One region of the Microbulbifer sp. ABF4_107 genome, then DNA from elsewhere that is predicted to be linked to it. Evidence: predicted binding sites of a transcription regulator. Region 1 holds the regulator's gene; each other region holds the start of a gene.

What was found. Region 1 encodes PhoB, which activates phosphate uptake and scavenging genes when phosphate is short. Its sites were predicted from a motif close to TGTCATAAANNTGTAACA; they were not measured.
Region 2: the regulator PhoB is predicted to act here: its motif matches at 3,926-3,943, upstream of ACYX4K_RS11735 (ethylbenzene dehydrogenase-related protein).
Region 3: the regulator PhoB is predicted to act here: its motif matches at 2,582-2,599, upstream of ACYX4K_RS07315 (DUF6471 domain-containing protein).

The regions. Positions count from the first base shown of each region.
Region 1 is NZ_CM149983.1:3,774,040-3,780,363, reverse strand. It holds gene ACYX4K_RS15500 (dicarboxylate/amino acid:cation symporter) at 1-362, opposite strand, end outside; gene ACYX4K_RS15495 (chorismate--pyruvate lyase family protein) at 707-1,282, shown strand; gene ubiA (4-hydroxybenzoate octaprenyltransferase) at 1,310-2,209, shown strand; gene phoB (phosphate regulon transcriptional regulator PhoB) at 2,340-3,044, shown strand; gene phoR (phosphate regulon sensor histidine kinase PhoR) at 3,343-4,662, shown strand; gene ACYX4K_RS15475 (hypothetical protein) at 4,739-5,101, opposite strand; gene ACYX4K_RS15470 (DUF938 domain-containing protein) at 5,169-5,783, opposite strand; gene yaaA (peroxide stress protein YaaA) at 5,802-6,324, opposite strand, start outside.
Region 2 is NZ_CM149983.1:2,860,455-2,866,778, forward strand. It holds gene pelA (pectate lyase) at 1-170, opposite strand, end outside; gene ACYX4K_RS11725 (PepSY-associated TM helix domain-containing protein) at 320-1,447, opposite strand; gene ACYX4K_RS11730 (TonB-dependent siderophore receptor) at 1,708-3,801, opposite strand; gene ACYX4K_RS11735 (ethylbenzene dehydrogenase-related protein) at 3,990-5,660, shown strand; gene ACYX4K_RS11740 (Lcl C-terminal domain-containing protein) at 5,657-6,324, shown strand, end outside.
Region 3 is NZ_CM149983.1:1,768,294-1,774,617, reverse strand. It holds gene ACYX4K_RS07320 (DEAD/DEAH box helicase) at 1-2,199, shown strand, start outside; gene ACYX4K_RS07315 (DUF6471 domain-containing protein) at 2,244-2,546, opposite strand; gene ACYX4K_RS07310 (DUF2170 family protein) at 2,680-3,084, shown strand; gene ACYX4K_RS07305 (PspA/IM30 family protein) at 3,081-3,776, shown strand; gene ACYX4K_RS07300 (potassium channel family protein) at 3,849-4,853, shown strand; gene ACYX4K_RS07295 (YjfK family protein) at 4,838-5,488, shown strand; gene ACYX4K_RS07290 (DUF350 domain-containing protein) at 5,504-5,920, shown strand; gene ACYX4K_RS07285 (DUF1190 domain-containing protein) at 5,935-6,324, shown strand, end outside.

The DNA.
Region 1 (6,324 bases):
AGGTGCTCCATACCCACACCGGGCTGAATCACCAGCGCCAGCAGCAGCGCCAGTGAAATCGCCACCGCCGTTGTGCACAAATAAAGCAGCAGCGTCTTCCCCGCCAGCACACCCACCCGGCTGCCCTCGGACAACGCGCAGGCCCCGCAGATCAGCGATACCAGCACCAGTGGCACCACCATCAGTTTCAGCGACGCAATGAAAATCCGTCCGATGATGTCGAACAGGCCATTGGTGAGGTAATTGTTGATAAATCCGGTAACCGTCGCACCCAACACCTGACTGGAGTTGAGTACATTGAACAACAGGCCAAGCAAGATCCCCGTGATCATGGCCAGTACGATTTTTTTGGTAAGCCCCATGGTCCGTCCTGTTTTTGCATCCACCTTTCAAATGGCAGATTTTCTGATCGTTTTTCAGCGCTAATTATATTCGGGCGAAGGTGGTGATACCGGGTACAGTCTTGTGAGACCTTCAAAAACAGGATGTTTTTGCAGAGCCCCCATGGATGGGTTCACGGCGTGTCTCACAAGACTGTGCCCGGTAGCGCCACCGCCACCGGGTTTGTTCAGAGCCTCTTAACTGGGTAAAGGCAGTGCGTCACTATATCCACCCCACCCCCAAGGGGCAAAGCGAGTTCCCCTCGTGTCCGCCTCAGGTACAATGCGGTTAATTCAAACCAGCATAACCCCGCGCGGAGTCTGCGTTGTACCACTCCCCCTTTGAGGCCATCGGCGACTGGCACCCACAACCCCTCGAAAGCTTGCACGGCCACACCCCGCCGGACCACCTCCTGCCCTGGCTGCAACACAAAGGGTCCCTCACCGCCGCCCTCAAACACCTGAGCCACGGCGAGTTTAGCGTACAAATACTCAACCAGGGCTGGCACACACCCAACCTCGAAGAGCGCCGCGCCCTCAACCTCAAAGAGCGCAACCGCGCCCTGATCCGCGAAGTCCTGCTCTACGGCAGCGACACCCAGCCCTGGGTTTACGCCCGCAGCGTCCTTCCCGAGCGCACCCTCGCCGGCAAATCCCGCTACCTGCGCAGCCTCGACAACCGCCCCCTCGGCGAACTCCTGTTCAGCCAGCCGGACATCCGCCGTGGCCCCATCGTCCTCAATCAGCTAAAGCGCAATTCCCAGTGCCAGCTGGCGGAACTGGACCAGAGCGAAACCCACGCCTGGGGCCGCCGCTCCACCTTCTGGCTGCACGACAAACCCCTGCTGGTTGCAGAGACCTTCCTCAGCGGGTTCAATCCCCACAAACCGCCAATGATCTGAAGAGACAGGAAGAATACGGGAACTGCCATGCAAGCCATTCGCCAACAAGTCCAGCAGCGCTTCGCGCAGCACTGGCCCAGTATCCAGCCCTATTGGCAACTGGCCCGGCTGGACAGGCCCATCGGCTCGCTGCTGTTGCTCTGGCCCACCTGGGCCGCGCTGTGGATTGCCGCAAAGGGCTGGCCGGGGCTGCACCTGTTTGTAGTGTTTACCCTGGGTGTGATTCTCACCCGCGCCGCCGGCTGTGCCATCAACGACTTCGCCGACCGCAACATCGACGGCCACGTAAAGCGCACCAACCAGCGCCCCCTCGCCACCGGCGCCGCCACCCCGAAAGGCGCACTGATGCTGTTCGCCGGCCTGATGCTGCTGGCATTTTTACTGGTGCTCACCACCAACAAGCTGACCATTCTGCTGTCGCTGCCGGCGCTGGCGCTGGCCTTCTGTTATCCCTTTGCCAAACGCTACACCCATCTGCCCCAGGTGGTGCTGGGTGCGGCGTTCAGTATGGGAATCCCCATGGCATTTGCCGCGGTCACCGATGAGGTACCGGCGGTGGCCTGGGTGCTGTTTACCGCCAACCTGCTGTGGACCGTGGCCTACGATACCTTTTATGCCATGGTGGACCGGGACGACGACCTGAAGATCGGGGTGAAGTCCACTGCCATCCTGTTCGGCGACATGGACCGGGTGATGACCGGCTGCCTGCAGGGCATGGTGATCCTGGCTCTGTTGATGCTGGGAGGGCGCGCGGATATGGGCCCCCTGTATTACGGCGGTGTTGCGGTAGCTGCCGGGCTGTTTTGCTACCAGCAGTGGCTGATTCGCGCACGGCAACGAGAAGCCTGCTTCAGGGCATTCCTGAACAATAATTGGGTGGGTATGGCGCTGTTTGCAGGCATATTTTCCCACTACCTGTGGAATTAAGCGCAGACACCGACCCGCAAGCCGCGCTTCCCGTACGGCTGTCATATTTTTGTCACTAAAGTGACGTTAAATGGCCACTCTAGAATAGTCAGTTAAATGACAATCACTTCAGTTAGGGTATGGCAGGCAGATGCACAGCAAGACGATCCTCATAGTCGACGACGAAGCCCCGGTGCGGGATATGTTACGGGTAGCACTGGAGATGGCGGATTACCGTTGTCTTGAGGCGGAAAATGCCCAGGCGGCCCACGCGCTGGTCATTGATGAGAAACCGGATCTGATTCTGCTGGACTGGATGCTGCCGGATGTTTCCGGGGTTGAGTTGGCCCGTCGCCTGAAGCGGGATGAGCTGACTTCTTCTCTGCCGATCATCATGCTCACTGCCAAGGGTGAGGAAGATCACAAGATCAAGGGTCTGGAGACCGGTGCGGACGATTACATTACCAAGCCGTTTTCACCGCGCGAGCTGGTTGCACGCCTGAAGGCGGTGTTGCGCCGCGCGGGCCCGAGCACGCCGGAGGAGCCGCTGACGGCGGGTGGCCTGGTGCTGGATCCGATCAGCCACCGGGTGACGATCAATGGCAATCCGGTGGATATGGGTCCAACCGAGTTCCGCCTGCTGACGTTTTTCCTGAGCCATCAGGAGCGCGCTTATACCCGCACCCAGTTGCTGGACCATGTGTGGGGTGGCAACGTGTATGTGGAAGAGCGCACCGTGGATGTTCACATCCGTCGCCTGCGCAAGGCCCTGACGGTGGATGGCCACGAGCGCTACATCCAGACCGTGCGCGGCACCGGCTACCGCTTTTCTGTACAGACCGCGGAAAGGGTGTAACCTACACCCAAGAATTGTAGAGGGCTCCGTAGCGAGTCCTGTGGCGGCCGAGCACCAGGTAAAAGTTTTTGAAAAAATTGTCGGGAACAATTTTCAGCAGCTTTAGCTGCCCGTAGGGCTGAGCACACGGATGTGCTCAGCTAAACCGCTGTGAATACTTCCCTGTACGCTGCGTCGGCGACATCCCTGTCGCCGACGCTTTCAAAAACGCCTACCCGGCACTCGACCTTCGCTTAGAACCTCGGTAGTTTTTCCTATTACCGGGTTTACCTACCTGAAACAAGATGGCCAAACCATCATGCTCGATCGCAGTATTGGCGAGTTTTCCCGCTTTATCATTATCGCCCTCGGCACCACCATTCTCGGTTTTGCCAGCGGCCACTGGTGGCTGGCGCTGTGCGCTGGTCTTGCCGCCTATGTTTTCTGGTTGCTGTGGCAACAAAATCAATTTGACCGCTGGCTCGCCAACGGCCGCCGCGGCCCGGCGCCGACGAATTTTGGTGTGTGGGGGGATATCACCGACGATTTCTACCGCATGCAGCGCCGCCACCGCAAAGAGAAGCAGAAGCTCCACGCGATGCTGCGGCGGGTGCAGGACAGTACCAGTGCATTGCGCGAGGGTATTGTGGCGCTGGAGGACGATGGCAATCTGGCGTGGTGGAACCCTGCCGCCGGGCAAATGTTGCGTTTACAGCCGGACGATGCGGGCCAGCCGTTGGTCAACTTTGTGCGCGACCCGCGTTTTGTCGAGCATATGTACGAGCGAATGAGCGGCGGCAAGCGGGCGAATCAGCAGCCGATTACGCTGCCGGCGCCGGGGGATGATTCGCGGATTCTGCAGGTGGAAGTTACGCGCTTCGGTCAGGATGAAGCGCTGGTGATTGTGCGGGATATTACCCGGCTGCATAACCTGGAGCAGATGCGGCGGGATTTTGTGGCGAATGTTTCTCACGAGCTGCGCACACCGCTGACGGTGATCGCGGGTTACCTGGAGACGCTGCAGATGAGTGGCCAGGCGCCGCGCAATTGGGACAGGCCCCTGGGGCAGATGAGTGAGCAGACGGTGCGTATGACCGGTCTGGTAAACGATCTGCTGTTGCTGGCGCGGCTGGAGACATCCGAGCGCGACAGTGGGCGCGACCGGGTGTCGGTGCGCGAGCTGATGGAACGGGTGGCTGGCGAAGCCCGCTCACTGAGCGGTGAGCGGCATGAGATTTCTGTGGCCTGCGATGAGGACTGCACGATTACCGGGGACGCCGGTGAGCTGCACAGCGCCTTTGCCAACCTGGCGTTTAATGCGGTGAAGTACAGCCCGGATGGCGGACCGATTGAACTGCGCTGGCGCATGGATGCCAGCGGTGGGCATTTTTCGGTGAAGGATTCCGGTATCGGTATCGACCCGGTGCATATTCCGCGTCTGACGGAGCGCTTTTACCGGGTGGACGCCGGTCGCTCCCGCGAGAGCGGCGGCACCGGTCTGGGTCTGGCGATCGTCAAGCATGTGCTGTTACGCCACAGCGCCAACATGAACGTAACCAGTGTACCCGGCCGCGGCAGTACCTTTACCCTGAATTTCCCCCGGCAGAAGCTCACCCAGGCCAGCACCGCCACTAGCTGACGGCTACAAAACTGACTGCTATAAAAAAAGCCCCGAGAGGGGCTTTTTCGTTTCCAGCATGGAAAGACTTCAACGATTACTCCAGCTCTTGCAGCTGCCGGGACTCTCCCGCGGCGGTGTACTGCACTGGAGCATCCGGGGATACCCCCTCCGATTTGCGCTTTTCCACGGTGATATGCACCAGCTTGCGCGCGCTGTCGCGGATCAGGATATGTTCGCGGCCCTCGTCATCCACCGGCAGATTGCGTTCGCCCAAAAGCCCGTCGCGCAGGGCACGCAGCTGGGGTACATCCCGGTAGCGGTCCAGGTCCTTGGACAGCTTGTGCTTCATGCGCTCGGATTCGTGCAATGCAGCAGCGTATTCGCGATATTTACCGAAGAAAAACACGGCAGCAACAGCGGCGAAGATAGCGAGGGCGGTTTCTAACCATGGGGGCATAGTGATGTTTCCTTGTCCTGCGATTGTTCGTTTTTAACGCCCGCTGTAGGAGCCTCCCTGCAGGGTCCTACAAAGTGCGGTTCTCACTCATTTGCCACACCAACAACTGGTTGTTGGCAGGCAGGTAATTGTTTTCGATTCGCTGCAGCCCCTGGGCTGCCGCCAGCTGATCCAGCCACTCCAGATCGCGAATCCCGCGCAGTGGGTCCTGCTCTTTCAGCCACACATCAAAACCCGCATTGCCGGGACCAATATACTCGCCGGCGATTTTCACCGGGCCGTATACGATTAACTGACCACCGGGCTGCAATACCCGCGGCAGTTTATGGAAAAACGTGTCCACTGCGACGGCCGGCATAATATGCAGTGTATTGGCGGTAAACACCGTGTCCACCCGCAATTCGGGCCAGTCGCCGGTCACATCGAGCGCAACCGGTACCGGCAGGTTGGCCGCGGGGCGGTTGCCGAGCCAGGCCTGCACCTCGTGCAGGTTCTGCGGGCGCTCGGAGGTCTGCCAGGTGAGATGGGGCAGGCGCGGGGCGAAGTACACCGCGTGCTGGCCGGTGCCACTGCCGATTTCCAGCACATGACCGCTTGCGGCCAGCAGGCGTTGCAGCTGGTCGCAAATGGGTTCGCGATTGCGCGCGGTGGAGGGCGCGTCTGGTAGTTCGCTATCCGTCATGCTGTCCTGCCGCCCTCGTCAGGCCGGCTGTTCGTCGCGCAGGAACACCCAGTCGTTGCCATGGGAATGCTCTTCGCTGAAAGTGTAACCGGCAACATCAAAGTCTTTCAGCTGCTCGGCCCTCTTTACCCGGTTGTCGATGGCCCAGCGGCTCATCATGCCGCGGGCTTTTTTGGCGAAGAAACTGATCATCTTGTACTGGCCGTTTTTCCAGTCCTTGAAATGCGGGGTAATAATTTCCCCCTGCAGTTTCTTTTTCTGCACGGATTTGAAGTACTCGTTGGAGGCCAGGTTCACCAGCTCCTTGCTCTTGAGTGCCTGCAGCTGAGTATTCAGGGCCTCGGTAATCTTGCCATCCCAGAATTCATACAGGTTCTTGCCGCCGCTGTTGGCAAACTTAGTGCCCATCTCCAGCCGATAGGGCTGCATCAAGTCCAGGGGGCGCAGCAGGCCGTAGAGGCCGGAAAGCATGCGCAGGTGCTTTTGCGCAAAGGCAAAATCCCGCTTGCCCAGGGTTTCCGCTTCGAGTCCGGTATACACA
Region 2 (6,324 bases), 910 kb from region 1:
TAAAAGAAGCGGGAGAGTGCCCGGTAGTCTTCCATATTGCTGGCGGGCTTGTGGGCGAGCGCGGTTTCGGCTTCCAAACTGCAACCACCGGAGAACATCAGCAGGAGGCCGAGGGAAAACGTGCGCACGGCGCCGATCCATTGAACAGGCTTAACTGGTCGCAAGGTCATGATTGGGGCTCGCTATTGTTCCTGTCAGGCAGGATTTCATTATTTGGTAAGGCCAAACGATGGTAGCAAAAGCCCCGCAGGGAGGAAACAGGCATAAAAAAGCCGGGACTGGCCCGGCTTGAAGGATGCATAGCTATTGAATCGCGGGATCAGGCGGTGGCGCCTGCCAGTGCCGCCGCCTTCGCGCGCTTCTTCACGCGGGCATTGCGGCGCTTCTCACGGCGCTGGTACCAGATGTACACACCGGTGATGGACAGCAGTAGCGGCGACAGTCCGATCACACACCACAGGATCTTGCTCACCAGGCCGGCAAAGTTACCGAAGTGCAGGCGGCGGTAGCTATCCACAATCACCGCACCCACAGAGGCGTCGCGGATATCGTAGCTGAGCATATGCTCGCCGCTCTGGGCGTTGTAAGTGACGTTACTAGCGTATTCGCTGATCAGCGGATTGCCGGTGTGGACGTCGCCCCAGAAGGTGAAGTTGGCACCCGGCTCCCAGGGGAAGGAGATGTAGGTGATCTCGAAGTTCTGGATACGGTTGCCGGTATCGTCCATCAGCCCCTGCAGGGAGAGGTCGTCGTTGTACAGGCGCTCGGCCATCTTGTAGTGCTCGTGACCGTCCGCGTGCTCTTCCAGCTCGTGGGCGAAGTGGGTGATGTTCCACCAGGCACCGGTAAAGCCGAGGATCAGCAGGATGGGGGCGCCGATAATACCGGTCATTTTATGCAGATCGGAGAAGTACACGATCATGCGCGCGTTCCAGCGCAGGGTGAAAAAGTTCTTCCAGAATTTGCGGTACAGAATAAAACCGGTGATACCAAGCCCACACAGCAGAATGGAGAAGACACTGGTGATCAGCATGCCCCAGTCGCCCATCAGCAGGGTGTAATGCAGATCCAACAACCAGTTGGTGAGGTCGTCGGTCAAACCGGCGGGGCCGCGCAGGGGCTCGCCGGAGTACTGGTCCATCAGCGCGAAGGTCCAGTCGTCGGTACCGTACTTCATGGTGTAGACCACGTCCGCGCGGTCTTTGTCCTGAAACAGTGCCCAGCCGGTAACTTCGTAATCCGGGAAGTTCCGGTGCATGGACGCTTCCAGCGCATCCAGGCTCAGGCGCTCGCGCCCGGCGGAATCCACCCGCACCACATCTGCCGCCAGCATGGTGTCGATCTCATGCTTGAACACCAGGATGCTGCCGGTGATACAGATGACCAGCAGCGGAACAAAAGCGGCCAGTGCCATCCAGCTGTGCAGTTTGAACAGGGTTTTATTCATAATGTTTGAATGCTTGAAATGCGCGTATTCGAATATCAGCGGAGGGCAGCATCACTGGACAGGCACAGGGCTGACCAATATGCGGGTTACAGCTTAGACGGCAGTCTAGTCCTCTATTGCATCAAATACAACGTATTCTCATTTAGCTTTTATCAATCGACGCCATACAAGATATAAATGGCGGTTGTCTTACAAAAAAGCCGGACAAACCACTGGTCTGTCCGGCTTTTTTTAACTCCCCTGACGGCGATGGTTCGATATCAGAAGCTGTACTGGAACGATACCTGACCGTGACGCGGCGCACCGTAGATGGCACCGTAGGCCAGACCTTCCACGTACTTCTCGTCGAACAGGTTGTTGATGTTGAATCGAACAGTCGCGGACTCGCTCACTTCATAAGACGCGAAGGCGCCCGCGCGGAAGAAGGCGTCCTGCTCGGCGTAGCTACCGATAATATCGGACTGCCAGCGACCGTTCACACCCACTCGCAGCTGCGGCACGGTATCCAGGCGAGTATCAAAACGTACCAGGGCGGTGGTGCGCGGTACCCATTCGTAGATGTCATTGCCGTCCGGGCCAGTCAGGTCCAGATGGGTCAGACCCACTGTCAGGTTCGCGTTGTCGGTTACCTGGCCGACCGCTTCGATCTCAAAACCCTCGGACTTCACGTCTTTTGGGGCATACCAGGAAGTGCCATCTATCTGGCCTGCGTAAGTCGCCAGGCCCTGCTGCTCTGCACTGAATACCGCAGCAGTGGTCAACAGGCGGCTGTCGAACCACTCGGCCTTGACCCCGGCTTCCATATTCACGCCCTTCATCGGGTCCAGATAGACACGGTTGATATCGGTCTGGTCCTGATTCTGGAAAATATCGGAGTAGGAAACGTAGCCGAGAATATTGTCGGTGAAGTCGTAGGTCAGCCCCATATACGGGCTGGTCTCTTCGGTATCCGGGTAGTAGGTCTGGGATACACCACCGCCGTAAATAGAGCTACCTTCGCGCGCCAGCTTGATGGAATTCACCCCCACGATCGCATTGAGCGCATCGGTAATGCTCAGGCGTGCCGCAGCGTAGAGACGGGTCAGTTCCTGCTCACCGGCGGATGCAGGGGACATCTCACCCCATGTGGGCTCCGGATAATCCTTTCCACCATTCGGAATGGGAAGCGGAAGAAACATTTGCTCGTCCGGAGCCGGCGCAGAACTAGAAGCGGTCTCCTTCATTGAATGGCTGATTCCGGCAATCAGGGTGTGCTCCTGACCAAAGGCATTGAATGCGCCGGTCAGGTTCGCGTCCAGCAGATCGTTGGTGCTGTCGGTGGCTCCGCGATACGGCCAGCCTACCGGTCCGGTGCCGTCTTCATTGATGTAGCTACCCCACGCGTAGAGAAGCTTGGATTGAGTTTCGTTCTCGTGCCGGTTGTAGGTGAACTTGGCCTCCCAGCCCTCGGGCAGCTGGTGGGTATATTCAACAAACGCGGTTTTGGATTCGGTATCCCAGTAGGCCCAGTCGGCGGCGGTGGAAGTGGAGGTATCGAAGTCCGCCATGCTGCCGTCTGCGCGGAACAGAATCAATGAGCCCCACATCGGGGAATCCTGCTTGTCATCGCGAATGGTCACACCGGCAGTCAGTACACCGTTGGTGCCGATCTGGCCGTCCACTACACCGTACAGAGACATCTTCTCATCGTGCTGGTCACGGATGTGAGAGTCCTTGTCTTCGTAAGCAACAACCACACGGCCGGCCCAGCTGCCATCTTCGGTCAGCACCTGGTTGTAGTCTGCTGCGGCACGTTTGTAGCCGTAGGAGCCGCCACGGAAATCGACGATGCCACCGGTTTCATTGGTCGGGCGCTTGCGCACATAGTTGATGGTGCCGGAGGCGTTGCCCACACCGGTCAGCAGGCCGTTGGCGCCGCGGATCAGCTCAATCTTTTCAAACAGGAAGGTATCCAGCTGGCCAACTACAGTACCGAAGTCGTTGGTCATACCGAGGCCGTCGACCTGGGTAAGCTGGATCTCGAAGCCACGGGAGTTATAGGTAGCGCGGTTGGTTTCGTACTGATCAACGTTGACACCGGTGCTCAGCTCCAGGGCGTCATTGGCGCCGGTCACGCCGAAGTCTTCCATGGTGCGCTGATCGACGATGCTGATGGACTGAGGAGTATCCTTGATGGCCAGCGCCAGGCCGGTGGCACCGCGGCTTACGCGCTTTTCGCGCACGCCAACTACGGTCATCTCTTCAATGGCGGTTGCACTCGCCTCACTTTCCCCTTCAGCGGCGATGGCGCTATTGGCTGCGGCCAGTGCGACAGCCAGCAGAGAGCTGGCGAATATACGTGGATTTGATTGCATTATTGAGCCCCCAGGAACTACCCCTTGAATTTGGAACGGGAGTCTAATGAACCGCAACCCGTAATGCAATGAATTCTCATTTAGATTTTATCGTGAAAAGTCATTTGGTGTTCTGACCGGCCAGTGTCATTGAATTGCCATCTGGCCTGTTTAGTCTGCCGCCCTTTGAGAGCCGGACGGGAGAGGACGTGGCCGACAATCGCAAAAGCCTGCGCTGGATTCTGCTGCACGGAGCTGCCGGCGTTGCGGTGCTGTGCAGCCTGCTGAGTGGATTGCGCATTGCCAGTCTCTCTCGCCCGGAAGTCGCCCGATTTGAAGAGCTGCTCCCCCAGGGGCAAGTGATCGGACTGCACTTCCTTAGCGCAGTGGCGGTCACCCTGGTCGCCATCCTTTATGTCGCCCACCGCTTGCTGGCCGCCTATCGCGCGCGCGATTGCCGAACCTCAACCTCTGCCACGACCCGGCGCTGGCCGGGCTGGCAGCGGGCGATTATCCGCGCGGGATACCCGGTTCTGCTGTTGTCGCTGGGGAGCGGCTGGCTGCTGTTTGCGGGCGCGGCGGGTGTGGCGGGTGTGGAGTGGAGCCTGCGCGACTGGCACTACCTGGGTGCCATCGGGATGCTCGCGTATATCGCGCTACACGCCGGGCTCTACCTGGTGCGCTGGGGCCGAAAGTCCCTAGTGCGAATTTGCCTTCCCCAGGCAGGGCAGCGATCTCCCGGGCGCCTGCTCGTCGGCGGCGGACTAGTCACCGCCACCCTGCTGATGCTTTTAAGTGGCTGGCTGCTAACTCACGGCCAGAGCCAGGTCCCGCTGCCGGTCGCGCAGATTCCACTTATCGACCCCGATCATTCCCCCATCGAGATCGACGGTCGCGCCGATGAACCCCAGTGGCAGCGGGCAATGCCAATCACGGTTTACACCGACGGCGGTGCCAACTTCGATGACGGCGCCACCGAGGTCACCCTGCGGGCACTTACCAACGGCGAAGAATTTTTTCTGTCCGCCCGCTGGCGGGATGCCACCCGCAGCCTGGTGCACCTGCCACTGCTGAAAACAGAAAATGGCTGGGAGGTGCAGCAACAGGGTTTCCACAATTTCGATGAAACCCGCCACTACGAAGACAAATTTGCCGTGCTGCTGTCCTCCAGCTGCGCTTTCGGCGCTGCCGGCACTGCGCACCTGGGGCGCAAACCGCTATCCGAGCGCCCGGCCAACTGGCATGGCAAGGGTTACCACTACAGCAGTGACGGGCAACTGCACGACCTTTGGCACTGGAAGGCGGTGCGCACCAACGACATGTATCTCGCCGACGACAACTTTATCGGCCCGCCGGATCAGGTGCGCCCGGGAGAGCGCCGCTATACCGCCGGTTACCAGCAAGACGGCAAGGAGTCCGGTGCTTACGTGATGAACTGGCAGTGGTACAAGCCCAGCATCATAGTACCCAAACGCCTGCCCATAGATCCGGTGCAACTGGCAGCGCTGCAAACAGGCCAAAATAAACACGACAGTAAATACCAAAACGAAAAAGCGGAGTGGGTAATCCCCTGGTTTGACTACCAGCCCTACTCCGCCGCGCAGGACGCGCGCTATCCGGCCGGCACGGTCATGCCGTCGGTGATGTACAACTCCAATCGCTTTGAAGGGGACCGCGCCGATGTGCGTGCCCGCGGCGTATGGAAAGATGGCTACTGGCATCTGGAAATTGCGCGCAAGCGGATTACCGGCTCCACGCTGGACGTGCCGATTGCCGATGGCACCTGCCTGTGGGTCTCGGCCTTCGATCACTCGCAGATTGCTCACACCCGCCACACCCGTGCGATCCGCCTGCAATTTTTCGAGGAGCCGGCGCGATGAAAGTCTGGCAACGCTCGCTTGTGCTTTTTTTACTGTCGGCCGGTGTGCTGCTTACGGCAGCGCTGCATCAACCGGAAGATCCCGTACCGGTTCCATACCATTTCACAAAAATAGATTCCTCTGGTGTACCGCTACCTAACTGGGCAGGCCCCTGGTCCTGCGTGTGCGACAGTCGCAGTAGTCTTTTGTGGGAAGTGAAAACCGACAGTGAAAATATTCACGATGGCCTTTGGACCTACTCCTGGTATCGGGAACAGGTCCACCAGAGCGAGGGGCTCATTACAGTATCCACTTCCGCTTCGAGAAAACAGACGGCGATTGGCACACCCAACAATGGCGACTGCTATTTCGAAGAAGAACGCTGCGATACCGCCGACCTGATCCGGCGCACCCGCGAAGAGACGTTGTGTGGTGCACAGGACTGGCGACTGCCCACCGCTGGTGAACTGCAAACCCTGGTCTACACAGACGCAAAAGCCGGCCAGCCCACCATCGATACCGCCTTCTTTCCAAAAACCAAACGCGGTGATTATTGGACTTCCGAACAAGATGGTTCATTACAAACCGTTTACAACTATTTAAAGTCCGGCGCGGTGGCGGTCAGTTTCGTGGATGGGCAGTCCATCACAATTCCACACCGCAATGCGGCGTTTGTGCGCCTCGT
Region 3 (6,324 bases), 2.0 Mb from region 1:
AAGCGCAGACTTTCCGGGAGTGCGCTGAAGATCAGTTCGGCAACTTGTCTGGTACTTGCCGATCGCTCTCGCGGTGTGCGGGGAGTATTGCACGAGCTTGCCGCTCTGGCTGAGGCTGACCGACACTCCAATCCGGTTGTTGAGCTTCTGGGTCAAACACCATCCACTGTGAAATCTCGATCCAAGACGCGATCGGTCAGCACGCCAATGTCATTGCCGGTCCTGCTGTCTGAAACACAAGCGCATGCACTCGAGAGTGCAGCAAAAAGTACGTTGAGCCTCGTATCCGGGCCGCCAGGAACGGGAAAGAGCTACACCATCGCGGCTATGGCTATCGACCGGGTGCTACAGGGCGAGTCTGTACTGATTGTTTCGAAAACCCGGCATGCTGTGGACGTTGTCGGACAGAAGTTAGCCGATACCTTTGGCTTGCAGGCGGGTGTTGTGAGTGCGGGTAGCGAAGGTCTTTCTCGTGGGTTGAAATCGCACTTGGATAGCTTGCTGAAAGAGGGGTTGCCGGCAGATGAGAGTTCTCTGGCAGAGGTGCAACAAAATCTGGCGAACCGTCGCAGACAGCTGGACCGGGTCGAGCGCCAGTTTGTGCGTTCACTGCAGATGTCTGCGGTGCCGCGCCCAAAGGGCTTGCTGGGTTTGTGGCGAAGATTTTCCGGAAAAATAGCGCGTGCGTGTACCGGGGCAAAATCTGAAATTGCGCCGCTATGGGATCTTCAGAAAACAATAGGTGAAAGCCGGAGACAGTTTGAAACTGCTGCCAAAGCATACTTGAACACCGCACGTAATGAATGCCTGGCACATTTGCTCGAAACAAAGCGGTCTACTTTGTCGTTGTTCAACCAGGCGCTCCGTTCGCGGACCTCCAAACGGCAGGCGGAGCGGTTTGCAGCGCTGGATTTCAGCGCGGTTCTGGAGGCATACCCGATCTGGCTGGTGTGTTTGGATGAGGTAAGCGATACCTTGCCGAACATCCCGGATATGTTTGATCTGGTGATCTTTGACGAAGCCACCCAGTGCGACATTGCCAGTGCGTTGCCAGCTCTGCAGCGGGGCCAGCGCGCGGTGATCGTCGGTGATGGAAAGCAGTTGCGACATGTTTCATTTTTATCGCGAAAAATGCAGGCGGGCATCTGGAACGATGTTATGGAAGAAAGCGGCGGTCCACCTTCCAAATTCAGTTATCGGGAGCACTCACTGCTGGATCTCGCTTCCGATGTGATCGGGAAGCAGTCAGCGATTTCTATGCTCGATGAACATTATCGCAGCAAGCCCGATCTGATCAGCTTCAGTAATGCGCGCTTCTATGGTGGCCGCCTAAAAATCATGCAGTCGCGCCCTGGCGCGTTAGATGATGCAGGCCTGTCTTTTCGTCTGGTCGACGGTGTGCGCAGTGCCAGTGGTAGAAACTCTCGGGAGCGTGATGAGGTTGTGACAGAATTGCGCGCACACCTGAATCAATACGCGCATTTACCCACAATGCCATCGGTGGGGGTGTTGTCTCCGTTTCGGGACCAGGCAGAGTATTTGGATACGGAAATTCGCAAGGCATTTAGTGCGCAGGAAATATCTCGAATGTCCCTGCGGGTTGCCACCCCATACGGCTTTCAGGGGGAGGAGCGAGATTTCATGCTGTTGTCGATTGCCATAGACCCGGTGAGCGCGCGTGCGGGAGCCTATTTGAATCGGCCGGATATGTTTAATGTGGCTGTTACCCGCGCGCGGAAACGGCAGCTGATTATTCGCTCTATCGAGAAAGGCGCTCTGAGCGATGGTAATTTATTCGCGCACTATCTTGCCCATGATCATCGGAATGATCACGCGGGAGCGAGTCAGGGTGCTTGTGGGTTCGCCGCGGAAGTGCGCGAGGTTCTGGAGGAGCAGGGGGTTCAATGCTGGGTTGGTTATACCGTGGCCGGACAGGTCGTCGACGTGCTGTGTGAGCGCGATGGTCAATATTTTGGTATCGACCTGACAGGGTACCCCGGTACTTTCTGTGATTACCTGGACCTGTCCATATACCACGCCTTGCATCGGGCTGGAGTGCCACTTTTCCCGTTGCCACATAGTCAATGGCAGTCGGATCGTGAGCGATGTCTGGAGTTAATACACGGTTTTCTGAACAGGAATAACCCCTGTGTCACCGAACAGCCGTCGCTCGAAGCGGAGTCCGCTATCCGCCGGTGAGCGGAGTGTTGCGATCTGTACCATGGTGCTGCTTGTCTGCGCAGTCACCCTTGGTCAGCATCTTGGCTTTGCAATTCCCGTGTTTGCCTGAGAATATCCGGCAACGCTTTTTCGTCGGCGTCGAGGACGTCGAGGATGGCCACCAATAAGTCGGCGGAGAACATGCACTTGCTGACTTTGCTGCGCAGGTTTTCCGGGGTGACGGCGATGCCTTTGTTGGAAAGGGCGCTGGCAAGATCGTTGTAGCGCACGCCTTTCAGGGCCATGGCGGCGCGGACGTAGCGGGCGATGGCCTGCTTGTAGGGGCTCAGGGCGCGGTGGTTTTCGAGGCTTTGCTTCTGGTCCATGGTACTCTCTCTATTTGTTACGCATGATAGCCGTATGTGGTTTATTTGCAACAAAAGTGCCCGATACCCGTTGACCATCAAAAATTTACTGTTATATTTGTGACTCATATTCCACATGTGCAAGGGAGTTGAAATGACCTGGAACAACGAAAACCTGCGCCAATTGGCCGAAAATCACCCCGACTGGGTGGTCGAGGCGGAGGGCGACTGTCTGAGCGTCTCTAACGATGAGGGTGTAGATGCCTTTATTTATGTAGGCGAGCGGCAGATTGTGGTGGAGAGCATCCTGTTCCCCGTCAGCCAGGTAGAAGACGAAGCGGCCCTGAACCGGCTGATCCTGCAGACACACCAGCTGGTACCGCTGACCACCGTGGCGATAAAGAGCATTGGTGGCAATGACTATTACGTAGCCTTTGGTGCACTTTCTGTGTCCAGCAAAGACGAAGTGGTGATCGAAGAGGTGGAAACCCTGTTTGGCAATGTGGGCGATTTCCTGGACCTGTATTCCGCGCAATTTGAATTGGAGGGTGTAGCATGAGCCTGAGTAAAATCTGGACCGCACTGCGCGGCGCTGTAAACGAAGGTACTGAAGCGATTGCTGACAGCCAGTCTCTGCGTATCCTCGATCAGGAACTGCGCGAAGCGAAAAGTGAGCTGAAAGCCTGTGACGAAAACCTGACCAAGATCATGGCCAAGCGCAAGCTGGCGGAGAACAAGGCCAAGGCGCTGCAGGCGGATGTAGACAACTACACCAACCACGCCATTGCCGCGAGCGAGAAGGGCGACGAGGCGCTGGCCATTGAGTGTGCCGAGCGTGTTGCCGAGCTGGAAACCCAGCTGGAAACCGAACAGAGCATTCTGCAGGGCTTCAAAAGTTCCGAAATCACGCTGAAGAGCAATATCTCCAAGGCGAAGGCCAATGTGCGTCGCATGGAGCAGCAGATCGATCAGATCAAAGCGACGGAATCTGTGCAGAAGGCCCAGGTTGCGGTTTCCAGCCGCCATATGGGTGCCAACAGCAAAGTGAAAACTGCGCTGGACAGCATGGAGCGCATCAAGGCCAAGCAGCAGCAACGCGCTGCAGAGCTGGAAGCGGCGGAAGAGCTGGCTACCGAAGAAAGTGGCTCCAGCCTGGACGCCAAGCTGAAGTCCGCGGGCATCACCCCGGGCGGACAGGTTAGCGGTAGCGATAAACTGGCACAGCTGCTGGCTAAACGCACCCAGGCCTAAACCATGTTGATCTATAAAGTGCGACGCCTTTTGGCGTCGCTTTTTATTAGGGCCAGTATCACCACCGTTCTCGTGACCACCGCAACCTATGTGATCGGCAGTTATCTGCTGTTGTCACTGGCAGGCGAGGCGGACATTGTCGCACCGGAAAACTTCTTCTATTGGCTGGTGGTTACCGCGTCCACCGTGGGTTACGGGGATTTTTCTCCCACAACTGTGTGGGGCAAAGTGGCCGTAAGCCTGTGGGTGATTCCCCTCGGACTCAGCCTGTTTGCGATGATCGTAACCCGGGTGGGCTTTGGTGTGACTGAATTTATCCAGCGGGGCAAAAAGGGGCTGCGCAATATGAACCATGAAAACCATACGGTAATTATCGGTTGGAACGGTACCCGTACTCTGCGCCTGATCGAATTACTGCTGTCAAAAACCAATGGCGATGCTGCGGAAGTGGTGTTGTGTGTTGAGGCGGAAATCGAAAACCCGCTGCCTGGCCGTATCGACTTTGTCAAAGTCGATTCGTTCTCGCACCGGGAGAGTATGCTGCGCGCGAGCCTGGACAAGGCGGCCCGTATCATCATCGATAACCCGCTGGATGACGTCACCCTGACGACCGCATTGTTCTGCGACAAAGTCAGCCCCCACAGCCATAAAACCGCGTATTTCCAAGATGAAAACGTGGGTGATTTGTTGCGTGCACACTGTCCGAATATCGAATGTATTCCTTCTGTGGCGGTTGAACTGCTGGCAAAGTCCTCCCTCGATCCCGGTTCCGCGCGCCTGCATCGGCAGCTGCTGGACAGTACCTATGGAATGACCCAGTACAGCGTGGAGTATCAGGGCGAGCAGGCGATTCCCTTCGGCGCTTTGTTCGATCATTTCAAGCACGCGCTCTCTGCGACGTTGCTTGGTGTACGTCGAGCCGGCGAGCAAAAAATTGAAATCAACCCGGCATTGAGTGCGCATGTCGAGGCGGGGGATACCGTCTACTACATCGCCGATCAGCGCCTGCCGGCGAACCGGTGTTTTGATGTGAAAGTAGCGGACAAGGAAGGCCAGGACGCATGTTTGGCAAACTGATTGATAAATTCAAAAAGCCCGAAGTGAAGCCGCAAACCCCGGAAATCATGGGGTTGCGCCTCGGTGCCAGTTTCGAGATCGATCCACTGGCGATTCGCCTGATTCTCGACGAGCTGACCATCGAATCCTTCGAGCCTACCCAGATCATCAAGGCCGCCGGCGTGGTGGACCTGGATGGAACCTGGGTGTACCGCTTCTATACCGACGACGATGCCTGGCTGCAGGTGGTCGCGGAAGGCGGCCAGCGCGATGAGCATGTGGTGGATGTGAAACTGTTTCACTTCTACGACACCCGCGACATCGCGACAGACGCTACGTGGAAAAACCTGCTGGATAAAGAGATCGGCGCGGGCACCTATGCACTGGATGGCCGAGACTACCAGCGCGTATGGACCTCCACCGGCGACTACCACAACCCGGTGCACATGGCGGAGACCACCTACGACGAAGATGGTGCACATTCCAGCACCGATCAATTCACCATGCTGTTCGAGCGTCCACTGACCGACGAACGCACAGAATCTCTGTTTCTTTCCGCAGAAGAAAAACTGGAGGCCGGGGGTTACCTCAGCCGTTGCCTGGTACTGAGTACCGGCATTTCCCTTACACCATCGCAAATTACCATTCACGGATAACAAGGAACCTCACCGATGGAACAAAACTACGATTTACTGACAGGCATCCTGCACTTTGCTGCCTATTTTGGCATCTCGCTGGTACTGCTGATTGCCTTCAAGTTCCTGTATGCGCTGGTGACCCCGCAAGATGAATGGAAACTGATTCGCGAAGACAAGAACACCGCGGCAGCCATCGGCTTTGGCGGTGCGATTCTCGGTTTTGCCATTGCCCTCGGCGGTGCGGCAAGTAACTCCGTATCCCTGGTGGATTTTGCTACCTGGGCGTTCATTGCGCTGATTGCACAGCTGCTGGCTTTTGCGATTATCCGTTTCCTGTTTATGCCGCGCATTGTTTCCCGCATTGAAGACGGTGAAATCAGTGCGGGCGTCATGCTCGCTGCGACCACGATTTCCGTTGGTGTTCTGAACGCCGCCTGCATGTCCTACTGAGTGGGGAGCTGGTTATGAAATCGATCAAACGTTCCAAGACAATCAATCTGGAAAACCTGCGTAAAAACCCGGGGCGCAACTTTGTCCTGCGGCCATTGGCGCTGGGTATTGTTGCGGCGCTCATGGGCTGTAGCTCCAAAGAAGAGGTCAAAGTGGTGGCGTCGGTGCAGGATTGCGTCGACAAGACCGAGCTGGACCAGGAGCAGTGCGAGGCGGCCTATCAGCAGGCACTGCGCGAAGCGGAGCGCACCGGGCCGAAATACGACTCTCGCCATATGTGCGAGACCGAGTTCGGCAATTGCCGCCAGTCTGGCAGCTTCTGGTTGCCGCTGATGACCGGCTTTATGGTCGGTCAGATGCTGGATAGCCGCGACCGCAACTATTACTACAACCCGGTTTACCGC